Regions from separate parts of the Streptomyces sp. IBSBF 3136 genome, predicted to be linked through region 1. Evidence: riboswitches for the same ligand, from Rfam matches in the RefSeq annotation. Region 1 holds a riboswitch; the other holds the start of a gene.
The links. Region 1 has a riboswitch for glycine ahead of gcvT (glycine cleavage system aminomethyltransferase GcvT). Riboswitches for the same ligand answer to the same signal wherever they lie in the genome.
Positions count from the first base shown of each region.

Region 2: linked by a shared signal. The riboswitch ahead of gcvP (aminomethyl-transferring glycine dehydrogenase) and the one ahead of gcvT (glycine cleavage system aminomethyltransferase GcvT) in region 1 are both predicted to bind glycine.

Region 1 covers NZ_JAJSZC010000017.1:1,950-5,679, forward strand. The annotation lists gene gcvT (glycine cleavage system aminomethyltransferase GcvT) at 1-1,045, opposite strand, end outside; glycine riboswitch at 1,120-1,234, opposite strand; glycine riboswitch at 1,235-1,332, opposite strand; gene V7E45_RS05950 (AAA family ATPase) at 1,505-2,179, shown strand; gene V7E45_RS05955 (enhanced serine sensitivity protein SseB) at 2,254-3,045, shown strand; gene V7E45_RS05960 (enhanced serine sensitivity protein SseB C-terminal domain-containing protein) at 3,226-3,730, shown strand, end outside.
Region 2 covers NZ_JAJSZC010000059.1:23,738-27,467, forward strand. The annotation lists gene gcvP (aminomethyl-transferring glycine dehydrogenase) at 1-1,568, opposite strand, end outside; glycine riboswitch at 1,743-1,837, opposite strand; gene V7E45_RS15470 (PRC-barrel domain-containing protein) at 1,957-2,328, shown strand; partial or broken gene V7E45_RS15475 (DNA polymerase IV) at 2,250-3,716, opposite strand.

The DNA.
Region 1 (3,730 bases):
CGCCCTCGGTGCCCGGCGCCGCGTGCGCCGCGTCGACGTACGCGATGGCGATCGGCTTGCCCAGGGTGGGGGAGGGGGCGCCGGAGGTGACCTCGCCGATCACCTCGCCGCCCGCGACGACGGCGAACCCGGCCCGCGGCACACGGCGGCCCTCGGCGACCAGGCCGACCAGGACGCGCGGCGGGTTCTGCTCGGCTCTGGCGGCGGCCTCGGCCAGCGCCTCGCGGCCCACGAAGTCGCCCTCCTTCTCGAACTTCACCACCCGGCCGAGGCCGGCGTCGAACGGCGTCAGCGCGGTGGTCAGCTCGTGCCCGTACAGCGGCATGCCCGCCTCCAGGCGCAGCGTGTCCCGGCAGGACAGGCCGCACGGCACCAGGCCGGCGCCCTCGCCGGCCTTGGTCAGCGCCTGCCACAGCTCGACCGCGTGCTCGGGCTTCACGAACAGCTCGAAGCCGTCCTCGCCGGTGTAGCCGGTACGGGCGATCAGCGCGGGGACGCCCGCGACGGTGCCCGGCAGGCCCGCGTAGTACTTCAGGCCGTCCAGGTCGGCGTCCGTGAGCGACTTCAGGATGCCGGGGGACTCCGGGCCCTGGACCGCGATCAGCGCGTAGGCGTCCCGGTCGTCGCGCACCTCGGCGTCGAAGCCCTCGGCGCGCTCGGTCAGCGCGTCCAGCACCACCTGGGCGTTGGAGGCGTTGGCCACGACCATGTACTCGGTCTCGGCGAGCCGGTAGACGATCAGGTCGTCCAGGATGCCGCCGTCGGCCTGGCAGATCATGGTGTAGCGGGCCCGCCCGACGCCGACGGAGGCGATGTTGCCGACGAGGGCGTGGTTCAGCAGGGCGGCGGCGCCGGCGCCGGTCACCGTGATCTCGCCCATGTGGGAGAGGTCGAAGAGACCCGCCTTGGTGCGCACGGCCAGGTGCTCGTCGCGTTCCGAGCCGTAGCGCAGGGGCATGTCCCAGCCCGCGAAGTCGGTCATCGTCGCACCGAGCGAGCGGTGGAGGGCGTCCAGCGCGGTGTGACGGAGTTCGGTACTGCTCATCGGTCGGTCGTCTCCCGGGGCGGATGGGGTCCCCCCACGCGAACGCAGCCGAGCGCGGGGGAGGGCGAGGTCGTTCCTCCCCATCTGTCATCGGAACCTGAGAGGTTCGCCATGATCCCCGCGAGGGGTCGGTCACGGCTTGCACCTTGGGTGGAGCCACTGTCGCAGCGGCCCGCTTTTCAGATGTGCCTCGCCCACGCGGTAACGGTGCCTGAGAGATTCAAGGGAGGGACTTGCTCCTTCGGCGTCCCAGCGAACGAGGCTGGGAACTCTCCCGCGCGGATTCAAACGGCCGGTATGCAGTTGGCGGGCACATCATTGCACGCCACGCCCCCGCCCGTCAGGGCCCGCATCTGTGACCGACCTGTGGCAGTACGCGTACCGAACCGCAGGGCCCGAACCATTACCTTCTCTTTAACGTCGCGGGGCAGGGGATCTGTCGAGCCCCAGGGGAGGACGATGACGGTGAACAGGACCACGGCCTACGTCACCACCGCGGGCGTCGCGGTGCCGGGACAGCCCTCCGCCCCGGCCCTCGAACACCGCGCGGGGCGCCCCGCCGCCGCCGTGCGCGACCTGCGCGAGCGCGCCGGCCACGGCCCGCGCGCCCTGCTCTTCGGGCCGCGTGACGTGGTGGTGGTCACCGGCCTGCCGGGCAGCGGCAAGTCCACCCTGATGCGCCGCGCGGTCCCCGGGCCGCGCGTCGACTCCCAGGACACCCGGGACCGCTGGGACACCCGGATGCCCCGCTTCCTGCCCTACGCGCTTTACCGCCCCTTGGTCCGCCTCGCGCACTACACGGGGCTGAGGCGCGCCCTGCGCACCGGCACGGGCCTCGTGGTGCACGACTGCGGCACCCAGTCCTGGGTGCGTGCCTGGCTCGCCCGGGAGGCCCGCCGCCGGGGCGGCACCCTGCACCTGGTCCTGCTCGACGTGACGGCCCGGACGGCCGAGGACGGGCAGCGCGAGCGCGGCCGCGCGGTGTCCCGGTACGCCTTCCGCCGGCACCGGCGCACGACCGCACGGCTGCTGCGCGCGGTGGAACGCGGCGAACCGCCCGCGGGCTGCGGCTCGGCGGTGCTGCTCGACCGGGCCGCGGTGGACGCCCTGCAGCGCATCGACTTCACCGGCTGATCGGGCCGGGGCCTGTCACAGGCACCCGCTAGCCTTCTGCTCCACAGGCACGGTTCCCAGCAGGCGGTAGGCAGATGGACTTCCCGGCGGACATTCCCGCGGACTTCCCGGCACAGGCGCACCCCCACCCGCACGGCGGTTGGCCCGGCAACGAGCTGGAGGAGGTGCTCTCGGCCTCCCTCGGCATACCCACGGCCGGCGGGCGGATCATCGAGGTGCTGGGCCGCAGCTTCGTCTGGATCCCGCTGCCCAACGGCGGCGGTCCGCACAGCGGTCCGCTCGACCTGCCCACGATGGAGATCGACGGCCAGGTGTTCGTCCCGGTCTTCAGCTCCGAGGAGCAGCTCCACCAGGCGGCCGGCTCCCACATGTCGTACACCATCGCCCCCGCGGTGGAGTTCGCCCGCGGCCTGCCCCCGCAGGCCGGGATCGCGGTGAACCCCGGCGGCGTGGTGGGCGTGCCGCTGCCGCCGGAGGCGGTGGCCGAGCTGTGCCGCGCGGGCCGTACCCCGCTGGACGGTCCCGGCACCGGCGGCCGGGTCCGCCTCTTCGAGCCCGACTGGCAGGACGACCCGGTCGACTTCCTCGCCGCGGCCGCCGCCGAGTTCGCCGCGACCGGCGTGGTCGTCACCGCCCGCCGCTGCCTCGCGGCCGTCGAGACGGCCGACCCGGTCATGTTCGTCGGGGTGGAACTCTCCCAGTGGGAGGGCGACCTGCGCGCCCTGCCGCTGGAGGCCCTCGGCCGGGCCCTCGGCAAAGTCCCGGTCAAGTGGCCGGTCAACCTGATCCTCCTGGACGTCGCCCAGGACCCGGTCGGCGACTGGCTGAAGACCGACGTCCGGCCCTTCTACCAGTACGGCCACTGAAAGCCGGCGTGACGACCGGGGGGCGCGGGGAACTGCGCGACCGGCCGGGAGCGACCCGCACCCGCGCACGAACACGGGGCCCCGAGCCCTTGGGCGCATAAGCTGTCTCCACACACAGGGCAAGAACCGAAGGGGCGGTACGGACAGGTGAGCGCGAGCCCAAGCGGCAGCGTCGAGCACATGCTGCGCCAGGTCACCCCCGGGCGGTACGACGCCTACGAGGCACTGCTGCGCGCCCTCGCCACCCCCTCCTCCGGCCAGATCTGGATGCTCCTGTGGCACGGCCAGGGCGGGTCCCCCGACGCCCAGTACGGGAACATGGAGGTCGACGGGTTCAGCTACGCCCCCTGCGTGACCTCCGCGCAGGAACTCTCGGCGAGCGGCTGGAACCGCTCCTACGAGGTGGTCGACGGACTTGACGTCGCCCGCACGCTCTACCCGGACCACTACGGCCTCTGGCTCAACCCGCACGCCCCGGGCGGCGGTGTCGGCGTCCCCTGGCCGGACCTGCGCCGGATCGCCACCGGCCTTGACCGCCAGCCCGCCGGGCCCCTCAGCCTGTCGGAACCGGGCATCGAGGTCTCCCAGTTCTACGCGCTGCTCGCACAGAACGCCCACCGCACGCCCGCCCTGCGCGCGTTGCGCCGCGCCTGGGTGCAGCCCGCGCTCGGCGCCCCGTACCTCG
Region 2 (3,730 bases), on a different contig from region 1:
ATCTCGGTGGTCGCGTTGAGCTTCATGGTGCAGGAGCCCAGCGGGATCATGCCGCGGTCGAGCGCGTAGTCGCGGTCGGCGAGCCTGCGCAGGTAGCGCAGCATCGCGGTCTCCGAGCGGTGCTCGTGGAAGACCGGGTGGGCCAGGTAGTCGTCGGTGCGCAGCAGCGCCTCGGGCAGCGCCTCCTCGGCGGCCGCGTCCAGGGCCTCGATGTCCCCCTCGACGCCGAAGGCGGCGAAGACGGCGGCGAGCTGGGCCCGGTTGGTCGTCTCGTCGCAGGCCAGCGAGACCTGGTCCGCGTCGACCGCGCGCAGGTTGACGCCGCCGGCGCGGGCGGCGGCGACGACCTCGGCGGCCCGGCCCGGGACGCGGGCGGTGAGCGTGTCGAAGTAGGCGCCGTGGACGATCTCGACACCGCCGGCCCGCAGACCCTCGGCGAGGACCGTGGCGTAGCGGTGGGTGCGGCGGGCGATGGTCCTGAGGCCCTCGGGACCGTGGTAGACGGCGTACATGCCGGCCATGACGGCGAGCAGCACCTGCGCGGTACAGATGTTGCTGGTGGCCTTCTCACGGCGGATGTGCTGCTCACGGGTCTGCAGCGCGAGGCGGTAGGCCCTGTGGCCGTCGGCGTCCACGGACACGCCCACGAGACGGCCGGGCAGGCTGCGCGCGAACTTCTCGCGCACCGCCATGTAGCCCGCGTGCGGCCCGCCGAAGCCCATGGGTACGCCGAAGCGCTGGGTCGTGCCGATGGCGATGTCGGCGCCCAGCTCACCCGGGGAGGTCAGCAAGGTGAGCGCGAGCAGGTCGGCGGCGACGGTGACGAGCGCGCCCAGTCCGTGCGCCTGCTCGATGACCGGCTTGAGGTCGCGCACGGCACCGGAGGCGCCCGGGTACTGGACCAGCACGCCGTTGATCTCGCGCGCGGCGATGTCGGCCGGGATGCCGTCGGTGAGGTCGGCGACGACCACCTCCACGCCGGTCGGCTCGGCGCGCGTCTCGATGACGGCGATGGTCTGCGGCAGGGCGTCCGCGTCGACCAGGAACAGGCCCTTCTTGTTCTTGCCCATGCGCCGGGACAGCGACATCGCCTCGGCGGCGGCGGTGCCCTCGTCCAGGAGGGAGGCGCCGGAGGTCGGCAGGCCGGTCAGCTCGGCGACCATCGTCTGGAAGTTCAGCAGGGCCTCCAGGCGGCCCTGCGAGATCTCCGGCTGGTACGGCGTGTAGGCCGTGTACCAGGCGGGGTTCTCCATGACGTTGCGCAGCACGACCGGCGGGGTGAAGGTCCCGTAGTATCCGAGCCCGATCATGGAACCCAGGACCTGGTTGCGGTCGGCCAGCGAGCGGAGCTCGGCGAGGACCTCGGCCTCGGTGCGGGCGCCCGGCAGGTCCAGGGCGTCGGCGTTCTTGATCACATCCGGAACGGCGGCGGCGGTCAGCTCGTCGAGGGAGCCGTAGCCGACGTGCGCGAGCATCTTGGCCCGCGCCTCCTGGTCGGGCCCGATGTGGCGCTGCTCGAAGGGGATGCCCGCTTCGAGCTCGGAGAGCGGAATGCGATGGGCGGTCATTGCGGAGGCCTCCTGGTCTGACACGACCTTCGAGGGACACCACGGCGCGGGTGTCCCGACGGCCTCCCCCTCTGTCATCTCAACCTGAGAGCTTCACCGGGCGCCCGAAGCGCCCGGCTTTCACCGTCGGTGAGAGCGGACGCCGGCGACATCCGCTCTGCTTTCCAGAGTGACCTCGTCCGTGCGGTACGTGAGCCTGAGAGATTCCGGGGAGGATTTGCTCCTTCGGCGCCTCCGAGGTGGTCGGAGGACTCTCCCGCACGGGGTCAGCAGCCGCTGTCAGCGTACCAGCGAGGTCAACGCCCGAGCCCTCGAGTGGCCGCCTCCCCGAATGTGCTCTTTTGTTGTGCTTACGGATGAGTTGCGACCAGCTGGAGGGAGAGGGACCGTGCAGACCGACATCGATCCGCGCAACCTGATCGGCCGCAAGGCGTTCGACCGCAATGGCACCAAGATCGGCACCATCGACGAGGTGTACCTCGACGACGCGACGGGCGTGCCGGAGTGGGCGGCCATACGCACCGGCCTGTTCTCCCGGGACGCCTTCGTGCCCCTCGAGCCCAGCGAACTGGTGGAAGGTGCCCTCCAGGTCCCCTTCGACCGCTCGCTCATCAAGGACGCTCCCGACTTCGGCGTCGGCCGCCACCTCTCCCCCGAACAGGAACTGCAGCTCTACCACCACTACGGTCTCGATGTGATCCCGCCCCGCGCGTTCCCCGACCACGACTTCGGCAAGCTGGCGGGCACGGAGGAGACCTGAGCCACCCCTCACGGCGAAACCCGCGGCAGCGGGTCCGCGTCCGGCACCAGCGGCAGCGGATCGGCCGGCTCCAGCGCGGGCTCCTCCACCCGGAACGTCCGCACCCTCCCCGGCTCCGACAGAGGCGTCTCGAAGCGCACGGTCACCCGGCCCAGGCCGCTGCCCTGCACCCAGCCGTGGCCCCACTCGGCGTGCCGCACGTCCTGACCGGCCCGCCAGCGCCGCTCCACCGGCTCCGGCCGCTCCGCGACGGCCTCGGGCTCCGCTCCCGGTGTTCCCGCCGCCTCCTCCTCCGTCTCCGCCGCCCGCGAGGGCTGCGCAGCCTGCGCGAACAGGTCCTCCTGGGTGTAGTCGGCCAGCCCGGAGACACCGACGCCGAGCAGCCGCACCCCGCCCGTGGTGTCCACGGCCTCCAGCAGCCGCGCGGCCGCCTCCCGGATCACCGCCGGATCGTCGGTGGGCCCGCGGAGCGTCTCGGAACGGGTCAGCGTCGAGAAGTCGTAGCGCCGCACCTTCAGCACGATGGTCCGGCCCGACAGCCCCGCACCGCGCAGCCGCCCGACACACCGGTCGGCGAGCCGCTGCACCTCGAGACCGACCCGCGTCCGGTCGTGGATGTCCACGTCGTAGGTGTCCTCGACCGACACCGACTTGGTCTCCCGCTCGGCCACCACGGGCCGCTCGTCGTGGGCCAGCGCCATCGCGTACAGCGCGTGCCCGTGCGCCCTGCCCAGCAGCCGGACCAGTTCGTCCTCCCCCGCCTCGGCCAGTTCCCCGACCGTGCTGATCCCGGCCCGCCGCAGATGATCCCCGGTGGCCGGACCCACCCCCGGCAGGGTCCGCACCGACATGGGGCCCAGCAGCGCCCGCTCGGTCCCGGGCTCGATGAGCACCAGCCCGTCGGGCTTGGCCTGCTCCGAGGCGATCTTCGCGAGCATCTTGGAGGCCGCCAGACCCACCGACCCGGTGAGGCCCGTGGCCGCCCGTATGTCCGCGCGCAACTTCGCCCCGGCCAGCCGTGCCGAGGCCTCGTCCCAGGCCGCTCCCGCGGCCTCCAGGTCGACGAACGCCTCGTCCAGGCTCAGCGGCTCCACCAGGGGTGACAGCTCGCGCAGCAGCGCCATCACCCGCTCGCTGATCGACCGGTAGAGGGTGAAGCGGGGCACGAGATACGCGGCGTTGGGCGCCAGCCGGCGTGCCTGGGCCATGGGCATCGCCGAGTGCACCCCGAAGACACGCGCCTCGTACGACGCGGTGGCCACCACCCCGCGTGGTCCGAGCCCGCCCACGACGACGGCCTTCCCGCGCAGGCTCGGCTTGGACGCCTGCTCCACCGAGGCGAAGAAGGCGTCCATGTCGAGATGCAGGATCGTGGGCGCGTTTCTCACATGTCCGATGCTGC